Regions from separate parts of the Paenibacillus oryziterrae genome, predicted to be linked through region 1. Evidence: riboswitches for the same ligand, from Rfam matches in the RefSeq annotation. Region 1 holds a riboswitch; each other region holds the start of a gene.
The links. Region 1 has a riboswitch for cyclic di-AMP ahead of ACAN55_RS21090 (C40 family peptidase). Riboswitches for the same ligand answer to the same signal wherever they lie in the genome.
Positions count from the first base shown of each region.

Region 1 (3,749 bases):
TTTTTGCATCCCCATTCGTCCCTTCTATGTAAGCTGCTTCCTCCATTATAACGGAAGGTGAAGTGGTATCATAGCATTTGTGGCAAAAAAACGAACAGATATTGTGAAAAAGTTCAAATTCCATTTCGTCAAAGTGTTATTTATCATAGACCATGCAGTAGAAGGGCTTCATTCCGGTCGGAGTTCTGCGCTCATAGGTATCAGTAATCGTAAATCCGCTTTTGCGGTAAGTCCGGATAGCTCTCTGGTTCCAGGTCAGTACCTCAAGATCAATCTCGTACTTCGGATAACGGATGCGTGCTCCGATGACGATTGCATCCATAAATGATTTGCCCAGGCCGTGACCGCATAACTCAGGCTCCATGCCTATTCCCAAACGAATGACCCCTTCCATAGGGAAGTACTGGGCGAAGCCGCAGAGCTCGTTCTGCTCATTCACTACAGAGACATATTGTTCTTCGCGGATTGTAGGATCGCCAAATTCAACACCGAGTGCTTGCATCTGATCCCAAGGCAGCCAGTCATAAATGTTATAGGGGGGCTTATAAACCCACTTGCTTATAGCTTCGGCGTGATTGATTTCCATGGGTACGACACGAAAGGTTACCGGGGAACTGATCATAAGGTCAGAGACCTCCTTTAATGGTAACTATCTATACTTAATTATATACAAAAAGGTCTGGAATCGACTCAAAAACTTTATAGGAGAACAAAACCAGATAAATACCTAAAATATTTTAAGGAAATACGTTTTAACGGTAGATATGGAGTTTGGTAAATGGTGAGAGGGGTAAAAAATAGGTAAGGACAAAATAAATAAGCCCCCTCCCAGGTTTCGGCAAAAACCGTGGAAGAAGGCTTATTTGAAATTAATTATTGCACATCATCGTTGTCTTCGGAATCAGTAGCGACTTTAGCATATGCGGTCTTGCTCATGATTCGTTTGGCGCCAACGTAGCGGTTGACGTAGTAGCTGTCGCTCAGTGAACTGATGGTTACACCACGCGAGGATGAAGCATGTGCGAATTTACCGTCGCCGACATAAATGCCGACATGGGATACGCCTCTACCGGATGTATTGAAGAAGAGCAAATCTCCTTCTTTAAGCTCACTCCGGGATACTGCGGTGCCCATTTGGTATTGGGAGCCTGATTGATGCGGCAGATCAATACCAATCTTGTCAAATACGTACATGGTAAAGCCGGAGCAATCAAATCCGTTTGTGGTTACGCCGCCGGAAACGTATTTAGTTCCGATAGCTTTATCAATTACGGAATCCATCTTGGAATCGGCGAAAGCGCTTCCTGCTCCAATTGCGGTAAGAAGTACTGAGAAACTGAGTACAGCTGCAGCCAACTTCTTCTTCAAAATACGTAAACCCCTTCCAGATGCCTACGAGGTTAGCTTAAGGGTTCGGTTGAAGGTCCCCTATGACCCCTCTGCGAATAGGAGGTCAATTCACCCAAAGTGGTTCCCCCGTTTTCCTTGTTTGATTAAGGAAACTCGGCACTTACTGTTAAATCAAGATTTCCAAGAAACATGACAAAACGTTCGTAAAGGACAAGACAATAATTACAAAAATGTTACTATAAACTCACTGCGATTATTGTAACAAACAGAGCAGCAATTGGCAATCACTTATAACATAGTATTGCGAAATTTATGAGTGATTTAAGAGAAAAAGATACCTAAAAACCCTGGATTGTCGCAAAATTGTTGCAATTTATTAATTTTTACATCGGCAGGATGTTTCAAATTTGTTGGAAGCGTGTAAAAGGTAGAATAAGGAAACAAAAAATCCGGAAAATGATTACGGCAATAATCAGTTCCCGGAGGTCAAAAAAGCTCAAATATTAGGTTGCTGTCTAGGTTCAATCATAAGCTACGGACTTATAAGCGGTTGTGCTCATGACTCGTTTAGCGCCAATGTAGCGATTGGCCCAGTATGCCTGACTCAGTGAGCTAATGGTTACACCACGTGAAGAAGAGGATTGGGCGAACTTTCCGTTTCCGACATAAATGCCGACATGGGATACACCATTACCCAATGTGTTAAAGAATAAGAGATCTCCGGAACGCAGATTGCTGCGGGACACGGTGGTCCCTACTTTGAATTGGGCTTTTGAGGTTCTAGGCAGGGTAAGACCTAATCTTTGGAAGACATATTTAGTAAATCCCGAACAGTCAAATCCGGTGGTGCTCATGCCTCCGGTTTTATAGGTCGTTCCGAGGGTTTTGGAAATAACGGTATCCATCTTGGAATCAGCAAATGCGCTGCCGGACCCCAAAGTGAATGCCATCACAATCCCTAAAGCAAGAGTGGTGCATTTCTTTGTAAACTTATGACTTTTCAAAGAAGTATTCCTCCTAATGCCTGCGAGGTTAGCTTAAGGGTTCGGTGGAAGACTCCCTATGATCACTCCGAAACGAGATCAATTCACCCAAAATATGGTTCCCCCACTTCCTGGTGCAAGGAATTTGGCGTTTTGTGCACCGCGTACAACATGATCGTGACAACAACAGTAGAGATTCAATTCGATTTGAACGAAAAGGTTACGAATTTACTGAAAAGATTACAAAATTGTTACCATCGTTACAGGCATCATTGTAACAAAGGATTTACAGTTTTGCAAATGGTTTAACAGATTGTTAAGAAAAAGAGTCTCTGCTCTTATTGTGAGCAAGGACTCTTTAAATATGTGCAATGGGGATGCTGTTTATTTAAGGGAATTTTTGCTATCCCATAGATGATATTGTGCCGACAGCCCCCACATTTTGAAGAAGGTGGATGGCAGTGGGGAGAGTTGCCGGATCAGAATTGCAGGGAGCCCGGGACAGAATACGCTGGTTATGCTACATAGTAGAAGTACCAGAAATCCGCCTGCTCCTAGAAGCAGGGAGATTCCAGAGGCTGGAATGATATGGCGCAGACACAGCAGCAGAGAGGAGAACATTCCTGTTCGTCCGGTGTAGCCAAACTGCATATAAAGCAGGCATAAGCGGATAAAATAAATATAAACGAGCCATGCGGCGGTATAAGGGACTGCCTGTAATAGAAGCTTGTGGTCAAGGTAGGAAGAGAGTAGCAGTTTGTACAGAATGGGAGCCAGCCAATATAGAGGTATTAGGGCAAGAATCCATTCGATTAGACTAAAGATCATTATAGGCAGACCGAACAGCTTCATTCCAGGGAAAAAGAAGAGTCCGCGCTCACCCTTGCTCTCCTGGTGCAGTTCGTGGATCAGTCCTGCCCGGATAAAGGGAGATATAAGCAGTCTTAGAACGGTGATACCAAGCAGCAGCCAAAGCCATTTCTGGACGCCAGGGTCTCCAGCTAGACTGTATTGGCCTTCGATGAAGAATTGCAGTCTGCCTATTCCGCTGCCGCCGGCTTGTTCATTCGGGTATCTCAGTAGAACTGGTACTATGGCATCCCTAATAAAACCATACAGGAAATACCCCCAGAGCAACCGGTATATGAAGAGCAGTATCAGGATGTATATTTGCTCTTTCATGCTCTTAAAGCCGCGGCTTATTGATATTCTCATGGTCATTCACCTCACCAGGACAGAGTTGCAAGCACGGTTTCGACCAGCTTAGTAACACTCAGCGTCCAGCGGGACACCGTATCAGGTTTAAGCTCGGCCAATCTAAAATTGTTAAGATGCTTATTTTCAAGGAGGACAGCGTGCTGAGGGTCAATCTCCGCCGAGAGAAGAGGAGAACTGTAGAGCAGTTTTAATGTGGTT
Region 1 is NZ_JBGJZO010000028.1:18,365-22,113, forward strand. Features, by position in the region: gene ACAN55_RS21080 (c-type cytochrome) at 1-9, opposite strand, end outside; gene ACAN55_RS21085 (GNAT family N-acetyltransferase) at 137-622, opposite strand; gene ACAN55_RS21090 (C40 family peptidase) at 874-1,368, opposite strand; cyclic di-AMP (ydaO/yuaA leader) riboswitch at 1,375-1,519, opposite strand; gene ACAN55_RS21095 (C40 family peptidase) at 1,872-2,300, opposite strand; cyclic di-AMP (ydaO/yuaA leader) riboswitch at 2,357-2,494, opposite strand; gene ACAN55_RS21100 (hypothetical protein) at 2,718-3,548, opposite strand; gene ACAN55_RS21105 (M1 family metallopeptidase) at 3,560-3,749, opposite strand, start outside.

Region 2 (3,749 bases), on a different contig from region 1:
CAGCTGCTACATACGAGAGTAATCCTGCTACCTGCTCCTGTGTAAGGAGATGATCCGTAAAATCGGTGTAGGATATAACAAGCTTATTTTCAGCGAGCGAATCGTCTTTCAGCCTATTCAAATCCTCTGAGCAGGTTAGCTCCAGATCGCCATTAAAAATAGTCTCCAGTTCACGATCCACTCCGGCAAAATGGTGATACTTAACCTCCGAGTAGGTCCCCAGGGCAAGCGCCTTTAATTTCATGGGTTTCAACACCTTTCCAGCATTTATATGACTCTAGCGCAGTATATTCCTACCAAGGCCAAGCATTTCCGTCGATATCGATATAAGCAGGCTCTTCTCCGGCGTACTTCCGGTAATCCTGCACAAGGGCCATGATTTTGTTCGCCGATTCTTCAGGCGGTGTGTGTGCTTCTTCATTTTTTTGGCCGCTCATATAGGTCTGCATCCACCCCGGATGGAATACCATAACCTGACCGCCAAGCTCCTTAAGATGGTTATGCAGCAGGGAGGATTGCATATTAAGAGCCGCCTTAGACATACAGTACCCATACATATTGGTCCGTTTATTACGGGAGATACTGCCAGCTTCCGAAGAAATATTGACGATCAGCTTACTGTCTCCCTGCAGCAAAAGCCCCATCAGCGCATTGCTCACCCGAAGTGAACCCAGCGTATTCACATTGTAAATCTCAGCCATAGCCTCATCGTCCATGTCAACGAGCATGGTGGCATCGTCAACCTTTTTGATAATTCCGGCATTATTAATAATTATGTCTACATGCCGGGTCGCGGCGGCAATCATCCGCGCAGCCTGCCTAACACTATCCTTGCTGCCGATATCCAGCGGAACCAGCGTCAACTGCCCGGGGTACTCCTCTTGAAGTCTTTGCAAAAATTCAGCATCCGGCATGTACTGTCCGGCAAATACGGCGTATTTGTTCTCCAGCAGCCACTGCACAAGATACAGGCCGAGGCCTCTATCGGCACCGGTAACACAAGCGACTTTGTTCATATCCATGGAACACTCCTTAACCCTGCGAAATGAAATGTATGCGTTTACTTACATCTCCCTCACCTTAGCATGGGTCATTTGTTTTTTCAACGCTTATTCAAAACACGAGAGAAAACGCTAACATTACGCAAAAATTAACGAGCGTACTCTCCCTTATACCGGCCGCCGCCTGAATTGGTGTTCCTGCGTCTGAAAGTCATTCTTTCCGCTTTTTACAAAAAAGGGTATTCAGGAGTATTATTCGTATGAAGATTAACACAGCAGCACACACGCTGAATTCCCGCCTAGCGGGAAACGGGGGAACCATCCGGCCACCGGCCGACTGGGGTGAATCCGAAAGAGACTTCCATCGTCTCTAAGTAGGTAGGGCGACTCTCACCGCCCGAATCCGACAGCTAACCTCGTAAGCGTAAGGAGAGAGACCCTTGATCCGCCCGGCGATTGGTGTCAGGTTGTATTTCAGCCTGAACATGAACAAAACCGCTGGCAGAGGCCTCCTCTGTCCAGCGGTTTTTGTGCTGTCTGTATATCATATCAAGATATCCGGAAAGGATCGTGAATTTCATGCAAGACCCTCTGCCTGCCATCTGTCCTGTTTCGAGCAAATTTCAGGATTACGTGAGCCAGCTCTCGAGCAGGATCTACAGCCTAAGCACTCTGCTACTTGAACATACGGCCCAAGCGGAGCATATAACCATCGCAACCTTCAAAGAACTTTACGAGTTGAACAGCCGTAAGCCTATAACCGATCAGACTGTATTTTTTACTGCTGCATTCCAAAGTTGTATCCGCCTGTGTGCCGAACAGAAATCCCATCTTATATCCGGCTCCTCCCGGGAAGGAAAGCTTCAAGAGGATCAGGCAATAAAAGCACTATGGTACGGTCTCCGGCTACCTATGCCAGAAATCAGTCTGATCCTTGAGATAAGTGTTCCCGAGCTGAAGTCACGGCTAAGAGGGCTGCGGGAGCAGATGGCCGGACTGAAAGATTCCTCCAAGCCTGCCTGCATGAACACAGCATAATCCCATCTACGTCACCTCAATATGAGCAGTTCGGACGGGGCTCCTCCTTAACGGTATGAGCCTCCTTCATTACATTGCCAGGCGGTTTAGCGTTTGCCTGAGCTGCTCTTCATGAACTTCCAGACCGCTATGCAGCAACCGGTAAGCCCAGCGCCGAGCATGATGGTCTGTACAGCGCCGAGGACAACTGATTTCTCCGAATGAACCAGCGTGCTGAGCAGAATCAGCAGAAAAGATACGGCAAGCAGCGCAGGTGTCTGATATTTCTTGTTCATTAATGTATAAATCCCTTCTAAACATCGTTTAGGACTATTGTATCTCAACTAGAGCGTTATGCCAAAAAATTTAAAGTAATATCAAAACGATATTTATCTCCTCATTTCACACTCTATCTTTTACCATTCTCCAGATCCCACAAACAAATAAGTAATTATTTTTACATCATATACAAAAATATCCACTTCATGTATTATTGTAGCATTGGTAGTGGCCACTTCCATAAATATCATAAAACGGAAGGGAAGTTTCTATTAAATGCTGAAAAAACTCCTGAAACTAGCAACAATTACGGCTTTAACTGCAGCAATATTTCCAACGGGTGCTTTTGCAGATACCAACAAAGATTTATTCTCCTTTACTGGCGAGACTTATCTAAATATGCCAGCAACTGAATACGGAGGGCCTACAACGAAATCCCAGCTTCATGTTTCAGACTTCAAGCTTAACAACCACAAAATTTCTATTACCGGATCAGTTACATATAACGGTAAAGAACTTCCGTTAACACTGGAAGGCAGATTAACAAATACCCGAATAAAAAAGGATAATCGCTCTGTCGTAATTATTGATACTGTTTCAGGAGAATTTGATGTTCTTCATGTAGCGATTGATGCGAACGTGGAGGAAGGCATTACTTTCACCAAAGGCTTGGAAGGGCGTTCAATAATATCCATTTATCTGCAACATAAGAACACTCGTGAAATCTCATTCTTTGATATTGATGCAAGTGAACTTGGTGAGAATAATAAGAATGTGCTCCTTGATGAAGTAAAGCACTTCGAGGCGCAAACCAAATTAAAAAGTGACATCCTTAAGCCTGAAAAACGTCAATTTTTTAGTGCGAATGATAAAACCGGCGCCGAAAAGGAACAACTTGATGCAAATGCGGTTAACTCCTCCGACTACTGGTTCAGAAACGTGTTCGCTCCTATTTCCAGTGATATGAAGAGCCTAGCCACTACAAGTTCCCTTTCGTATTATCAAGTAGTCGGTTATAAAGACACCGATTACTATTATGTAAACGAATACACTGGTAATCAGCCGGGAATGTACATCGATGAAGTTCTTCAGTGGGACTACTACATTAATCATCCTGCTCCAACCGAATTTTATGGCACGCTTAAAATCGTTAGTGAATACACCGATTCAAATTATGATGCTTATGACGACCCTACATGGGCTCCTTTAACATTAGGAAAATCAGATAATCCAATTTTCCTAACTTTCTCCTTTAACGGGTCCGGAACATCCTCCAACCCTTGGGGTGACACGGTAGGTGTAGTTCAGCTTACAGCAAGCGCAACATCCGATGTGTTGGGCTCACCGAAAGGTCTGATTAAACAATTAGTAAGAAAAAAACCGAACTGGGTCAACGTGCTTTGGGAATTACCCGATCTACTTCTTAATAGTAGCGGCGGTACGCTAAATGGT
Region 2 is NZ_JBGJZO010000002.1:105,576-109,324, forward strand. Features, by position in the region: gene ACAN55_RS02860 (ThuA domain-containing protein) at 1-244, opposite strand, end outside; gene ACAN55_RS02865 (SDR family NAD(P)-dependent oxidoreductase) at 294-1,016, opposite strand; cyclic di-AMP (ydaO/yuaA leader) riboswitch at 1,277-1,440, shown strand; gene ACAN55_RS02870 (hypothetical protein) at 1,572-2,039, shown strand; gene ACAN55_RS02875 (hypothetical protein) at 2,126-2,314, opposite strand; gene ACAN55_RS02880 (hypothetical protein) at 2,574-3,749, shown strand, end outside.
Region 2: linked by a shared signal. The riboswitch ahead of ACAN55_RS02870 (hypothetical protein) and the one ahead of ACAN55_RS21090 (C40 family peptidase) in region 1 are both predicted to bind cyclic di-AMP.

Region 3 (3,749 bases), on a different contig from region 1:
GCTCATTAGGTGCAGGATTTAACTCCCCTTTCTGCAATGAAAATGCGACTCTACAATAGCCTGCGGCTGGAATCAAATGAATGTGCAGATTGTTCAGACTCAGATCCGGCGCGGCATCGAACACGGAAAGTGAATATTGCAGTGCCAGCGCCGCACTGGTGAACCAGCCTGCGAAATAAGCGCCAACAGCAGTATCGTCCAGTGCTTTTATTAGTGGAGCGTATTCATAAATAAATCTGCGCATATGCTCAGGATCCAGTAATTCCACAGCCACATAGGAATATACTGCTCCCTCAGGTGCGGTGAAATGAAGATCAAATTTGGTAGTTAATTCTGAATTAATGAGGCTTTCAATGTTCTGCACTCGCTCATAAACCGGCGGCTTTATGAGGGGCAAGCTCATATGGCAGACACAAGGGTACACCCGTACGGGGATCAGGCATGATATCGGCTTCAATGCCAAATACCTCACGTCCGGATAAGAACAATATCATAATCATGAGTCCTATTACCGCAGAACTTATCCTTGTTGTTCTCGTTCTCTTTACTGAGAACATTTAGTTCCCCTCCAGTATGTACGTGTGTATCACGACTAGCAATTTGATGTTCTGTAGACTTGACCCCTTGAATGATGTGATTATCATTCTCCACGTCAACAAAAAAATAAAAAAGCAGTCGCCCCTCAATTAAGGAACAACCGCTTTCTATATTATGAACTCTATTAAATTATTTATTCAGATGGAAAGGTACTGTTGCAACAACGATATCCTTCTGATTCATTAAATAGGAGCGAATGAGCAAGCTGGTCTGATTGTGCAGAATGGCCTGCCACCAATGCTTCGTAATAAATTGCGGAATCAGGATCGTGATATGATCCGTGGAAGCTGTCTTCCACTCTACCGTATCAATGAACTTGACCAGCGGACGCATGATGCTGCGGTAACGGGACCGAAGCACAATCAGACGTACTCCCGGATTCCATTCTTCCCATTTCTGTTCCAGCTTGTGAATCTCTTCTTCATCAAAGCCAATATAAACTGCGACCACATTCTCCGTTAAAGACTTGGCATAACTCAGAGAATGAAGTACTGCCCGGGTTACTCCGGATACAGGAACAACCACTGTACTGCCTTTAATGCAAGGCTTATCTGTATCGAGTTGAATACGAAGCTCATCTGCTGTATTCATATAATGGCGGTGAATACGGAAGAATACGAACATTACCAGTGGCAAGAAGATAAACGCCATCCATACGCTAGTGAATTTAGTGATGATGAAGATCATCGTGATTGTAAGAGTTGTAAGCATACCTACAGTATTTACTGCGAATTTGCTCTGCCAGCCCTTTGGTTTTTGCTTATACCAGCGAACCATCATTCCAAGCTGTGACAACGTAAACGGAATGAACACCCCTACCGCATACAAGGGAATCAGCCCTTCTGTATTCCCGTGAAACGCAGCTACCAATACAGCGGACATAACACCTAAGAAGATAATACCGTTTGAGAAGCCCAAACGGTCACCGCGGACCATGAAAGCATGTGGCATATATTTGTCTTTAGCAAGCATGCAGGCCAGCAGCGGAAATGCAGAATATGCAGTGTTCGCAGCCAGGAACAAGATAACTGCTGTAATTCCTTGAATAAAGAAATACAAGGCACCGCGACCGAATGTGGATTCGGTGATTTGTGATATAACAGTTGCTTTTTCATCCGGAACGATTCCGTACCAGTAAGCTAGCAGCGTAATTCCTGTGAACATACTTCCCAGAATAATACCCATGAGTGCCAAAGTTTTAGCAGCATTCTTCTCCGCAGGAGCCTTAAAGTTCGGAATGGCATTCGATACCGCTTCAACACCCGTTAGTGCAGAACAACCTGAGCTAAAGGCCTTCAGCAGCAGGAACAAGCTAACATTGGATACTACTGACCCCATTTCAGGTACAGCGGCATGAGTTCCACCTGTAATATATTTAAATACACCGGTAAAGATCAGAACAAAGATTGAAACTACAAACAGATAGACCGGAATCGCTATGAACGAAGCAGACTCCGTCACACCGCGCAGATTAAGGATAGTTAGAATTAAGATTACAGTAGTCGCAATTAGTACAGTATGACTATGCAGACTTGGAAAAGCCGAAGTGATCGCATCCGTACCTGCAGAGGCACTAACCGCTACAGTCAGGATATAATCTACCAGTAAGGAACCGCCGGCGAGTAGACCTGTGGGAATGCCCAGATTCTTTTTGGCAACGATATACGCGCCTCCGCCTTGTGGATAAGCAAAGATCGTCTGCCGGTAGGACAAGATCAGAATTGCCAACAGAGCCAAGACAGCAAGTGCGATCGGCAACGAGTACCATATGGCCGTAAATCCAGCTGCCACGAGTACTATTAATATTTGCTCCGTTCCGTATGCAACAGATGATAATGCATCTGATGACAGAACCGCGAGTGCTTTTACCTTGGTTAACTTTTCATGATCAAGTTCGTTGGATTTCATCGGACGACCGATTAAAAAACGTTTTACTTTGCTTACCATTTTAGAAACAGTTCCTCTCTTTGGTGAGTTGAATCGGATTCCCGCGCGCCATTTTCAATAGTGGATTTTCATAATTGCAGGCACAAAAAAAGCATACGGATATGATCCGCATGCTTAAAGCATGATCATTATCCCACGGTTGCTTACGAGGTTAGCTGGCGGATTCGGGCAGTGGTAGCCCTACGGACCAGGATTTCTCCTAGTGCCGATTCACCCCTTTTGACCACGGTGGTCAAGGTTGGTTCCCCCGTTTTTCCTTTGGAAAATTCAGCGCATATTCAACTTCTCACAAGGTCTAATATTAGTCTACAAAGCAATTTCAGTAAAGCTGTGAAACAAATGAAAAAAGAATGAAAAAGGAACCAATTCCCGCAAATTATGCAACGGGCAGGTTCCTTTCTTTCATTCTCTCCTATTATCCCCATGGAACGTGTTTTTTTGGAATTTCTTCGGATATCCGTAACAGATTTTATATGAATTAATAGTTACATTTCTTCTGTATCTTCCGTGTTCTCAGTAACTCCCTGATCACGTCCTAACCATAACACCGTAGCCATTAATACAAAGGCAATAAGGGCCAACAAAGGAATGGTAATGAAGCCGAAAAAATTCAGATAATCCTTGTTGCAGGGAACACCGATGGTGCAAGGCAGAATCTTGCTCATTGCGGGTATCTTCTGCTCGGCATAATGATAAATCGATATCGAACCACCGATTACACTAAGCGGCAGAACATAAGGAATGATCTTTTTATCATTTCGATAGGTTGCAATGCCGAGCAGAATTAGCTGCGGGTACATAAAGATGCGCTGATACCAGCATAATCTGCAGGGCTCGTAGTGCAGCACCTCGCTCAAATAAAGGCTGCCGGCTACAGCGATCAAACATACGAACCAGGCCAAATAGAGACAGTTCCGGCGGCAAAAGGAGATGAAGGTACTCATTGGCTGGCCGCTTCTTTAGCAGCAGTATCAATCTGTTGAGTGATGGCCTGATAATTAAATGGCTCGGCAATTTTCACTCCATTCACGAACACTGACGGAGTTGTCGTCACACCACTATCACTCGCGAGTTGATTGTCACGCTGTAGCTCATCAGCATAGGTCTTATTCTCTATGTCCTTCGCCAGAACATCAGTATCGACCGTAAGTCCCAGCTCTTTCGCCAGGTTCACCAGATAATCCTTTGCGGCCCACTCCTCGTCT
Region 3 is NZ_JBGJZO010000001.1:309,770-313,518, reverse strand. Features, by position in the region: gene ACAN55_RS01525 ((2Fe-2S)-binding protein) at 1-364, opposite strand, end outside; partial or broken gene fecE (Fe(3+) dicitrate ABC transporter ATP-binding protein FecE) at 369-473, opposite strand; gene ACAN55_RS01515 (APC family permease) at 727-2,544, opposite strand; cyclic di-AMP (ydaO/yuaA leader) riboswitch at 2,670-2,827, opposite strand; gene ACAN55_RS01510 (disulfide oxidoreductase) at 3,030-3,488, opposite strand; gene ACAN55_RS01505 (DsbA family protein) at 3,485-3,749, opposite strand, start outside.
Region 3: linked by a shared signal. The riboswitch ahead of ACAN55_RS01515 (APC family permease) and the one ahead of ACAN55_RS21090 (C40 family peptidase) in region 1 are both predicted to bind cyclic di-AMP.

Region 4 (3,749 bases), on a different contig from region 1:
AAGACCGTTCTCGGCACCTTGCAGACAAGCTCAGGCTCACTGTAGTATTGCACAGCTATACTCAGACTTCCATACTCCTTGCCGCCAGGTGAGGCCGCCATCCGCTGGGCAACCTCCTTCTGAATCATCACGACGATGTTCGCCAGAGGCAGCTTCTCTTCCAGCAATTTCATCAAAATAGGAGTGGTCACGTAATAGGGCAGGTTGGCCACTACACTGACTTTCTCCACTCCGGCGAAATCCTGGGCGAACAGCTCTTTAAGATCCACCTTGAGCACATCATCATTGCGCACCTTCACATGGGGGTACGGCGATAATACATCCCGCAGAATTGGAATCAGGCGGCGATCGATTTCAACGGCAGTTACAGCACCCGCTGCTTTTGCCAGACGTTCCGTCAAGGCACCAATTCCCGGTCCTATCTCCAGCGCTCCTGAATGTTCATCTAGCCCGGCTGCATCCACAATTTTATCCAAAATATTCTGATCGATGAGAAAGTTCTGGCCTAAGCTTTTTTTGAATGAAAAGTTGTAACGCTGGATAATTTCCTTGGTTCTTCTTGGTGAAGATATTTCCTCTCTGCCGTTCATGAAGTGGAGCCTCCTAATTCGATTTGTGCGAGAGCACTGGCAAACTCCTCCCGCGTGATGCCAAACATCGTCAGCCGCTTGTACAGCTGTTTGCCGTTACAATATCCAATCCCCAGCAGATTGCCGAGGGCCATTCTTCTTTCTGCGGCTTCCGGGTGCACCAGCATACCCGCTGCCATTAAATCCTCAATCCCAATCACCGGCTCTGCTTCATCGTATGCCGTGTGAACATGTGCCAAGGCATGGCGGATCGCTTCAGGCGAAGCGTTCTCCACTCCGATATCCCCTTTACGGGTAGCATCTTTCTCCGGAATAAACGCATGCTTGCATCCCGGCACTTTTGCAGCAACGATCTTGCGGATACGTTCCCCTGCATGGTCAGGGTCAGTCAGTATAATCACACCGCGCCGCTCCATCGCGAGGGCAATTTTAGCAATGATTCTGCTGTTCACCGCCGATCCTCCAGTCTCGATGGTATCGGCCTGTACAGCCCGTTTGACGGCCACAGTGTCACTTCTGCCTTCAACAACTATTATTTCCTTAATCATTGACAATCTTCCTTTCAGGTAAATACGGAAAACGCAAAAAGAAGAGGATCTGCCCCTCTTCTTTGGCTAAAGAATTGTATAAGTGCTGAGCGACAGCTCTGAAAGTTCATGGACTTTTCCATATTCTGCTCTCATCACTATAGCTTATTAAAAGCTGATTTGCAAAATAGAACATTAATTCAGTTCAGGCTTCACCGGACCAATGACATAGACGGTACGGGATTTACGTCCAAAATTACGTGCGTGACTGAGTGATTCATAGTAGACATCGATTTTATTGCCATTGATGGCGCCACCAGTGTCTTCAGCACGGCGGAAACCAAGTCCCTCGATATAAACCCACCATCCCATGGGAATTACATCAGGATCAACTGCAATCGTCCGGCCTTCCGTTACGCGTGTTCCGGAGGCGGTACGTGTTCCAATACCCGGTTCTTCCGAAGAATAGGCAGTCATCGAGACGTTTTTAATTATTTTCTTATACTCGAAGTCAACGCCTGCTTTGCTCGTGACGTTATTGCCGTTCTCTTTGGTTGTGACGGATTTGGTTTTTTGGGTGGTTTTTGCAACAACAACGGGCTTAGGAATCACTTTGGTACCAACGGCAATTACCTTATCTTTGGTAACTGTCTGTACTTCCTTACCTATCATTCGCATAGATACCAGCTCACCATCTTGGTAAGTCTTCTCAATGTGCTGGATCATTACGCCTGGTACGCCTGCTTGCGTTACTTTAACTGTTCCCTTGGCTAAGGTGGGGTCCGCGGTCTTGATAATACGGAACGGAAGGCTTTCGGTCCGCTCAACCATTTGCTTGTTGATTCGGATGACCTTGATTTCCATATTGGCGGCTATAGTGGTGTCTATCGAAGGGAAGATCTTGTCATAGCTCTGTAGTTCGATGCCGAGTTTATCGATGGCTTCTCCTATGGTGCCTTCAGTTGTGTACATGGTTTGTGTTGTTCCGTCCGCCGTTAAACTAAAGGGCCTGGCACGGGTGATGACAACACGGTCGCCGTCCTGTAGCGTATCACTGGGGCTTATGGATATTTCATCGTACGGCTGCACAATAATTTGTTCTTTCGCTAGCATCTCGCTTAGCAGCGATTCCCGGGTTTCGAACTTCTGCACTTGTCCGTCTATGACTAAACTGATTTGTTTGCTGCTTTGACCGTGTACGTACAGCAGAATTAACAGCGCGACAGCGATTGAAATCACGCCTGCAAGTGAAAGTACGCGCAAATTCACTTGTTCCCACCGTATTGCGTAAGACCTGCTGGATGATTGTGAATCATGGGTTGCCTCTGGTTGGAATACGCCCATTTTCTCCATCCTCCTTACATAGTCCCGTCGTCTACATGCTTAACAAAGCTGACTGTATCTGTTCTGACGAAAACTAGTTTGAGATTGTCACAGGACACGCCTTACTTCAGATTGCGTCTCCTGCTCATGGATCGCCTGCCCGGCATAGCTTCTCCCACTCCTGTCGTATAACAGTATGTCGGAGGTGACCGCTTTATTCAAAACAAAAAAAAGCCTGAAAAAGAGTACTGTGAGGACTCTTTCGTGGCTTTCCGAGCTTCAAAAAAACACGGCTCATGCACGAGGTTTCCTCTCTTACTTGCGCTTACGGGGTTAGCTGTCGGGTTCGGACGAAAGAGAGACGCCCTATCTCAGGTCACCCGCTCACGGCGGTTGCCCTCAAATTCACCCCAAAGACCACGTGAAGAAATCGAATAATGTTTGCGGCACTTCTCAATGTGTACTCTATGTACGTGATAGGATGCGGCTAACCATTATTGGTTCCCCCGTTCTCCATACGGAGACTCAGCGAGACGATTCATGAATCAATGGCCGTTTACAAATATCAACAGCTCATTGCACTGAAAAGATAATATCCTGTTTTGATGCAGGTTGTAAAGTTCACTTCAAGCACGTTTACGTAAAAAAATGATTAAAATATTGTAATAATCGGCCGTTTATGTGTTAAAAAAGTTTAATATATCGTCTATACTCTTTTTTTCACCTGTTTTACTCCCGTTTTCACACAATCCCAAATCGTTCCAGTGCGTTCGCATACGTAATTTGAGCCATTTCCTCCCAGCTTATCCCTTTTATTTCCCCTGCTGCCTGGGCTACCAGCTTCACATTAGCACTCTCATTACGCTTGCCGCGAAATGGGTGTGGTGTCAAATATGGGGAATCCGTTTCAATCAAAATCCGGTCTAAAGGTGTCTGTGCAAGTACCTCTTTGGGCACTCTGGCATTCTTGAACGTGATCGGTCCCCCGAAGGACAAATGAAAACCTAAATCGAGACACATTTTAGCCGTTTCCCAGCTTCCAGAGAAAGAATGCATCACTCCGCCGATTTCATTTGCCTTCTCTTCACGCAGTATCTTCACGATATCTTCATGGGCATCACGATTATGAATCGAAATGGGCATACCCAGCTCGCGGGCAAGACCGATTTGCTGACGGAACACGCGCTGTTGAACATCCTTTGGCGACTTGTCCCAATGATAATCCAGTCCGATTTCACCGATGGCGACCACCTTTTCATGACTGCAGAGGGAAGCAATCCAGTCGAGGTCCCCTGGCAGCATATCGATA
Region 4 is NZ_JBGJZO010000025.1:46,178-49,926, forward strand. Features, by position in the region: gene rsmA (16S rRNA (adenine(1518)-N(6)/adenine(1519)-N(6))-dimethyltransferase RsmA) at 1-590, opposite strand, end outside; gene rnmV (ribonuclease M5) at 587-1,138, opposite strand; gene ACAN55_RS20275 (resuscitation-promoting factor) at 1,313-2,461, opposite strand; cyclic di-AMP (ydaO/yuaA leader) riboswitch at 2,748-2,981, opposite strand; gene ACAN55_RS20280 (TatD family hydrolase) at 3,182-3,749, opposite strand, start outside.
Region 4: linked by a shared signal. The riboswitch ahead of ACAN55_RS20275 (resuscitation-promoting factor) and the one ahead of ACAN55_RS21090 (C40 family peptidase) in region 1 are both predicted to bind cyclic di-AMP.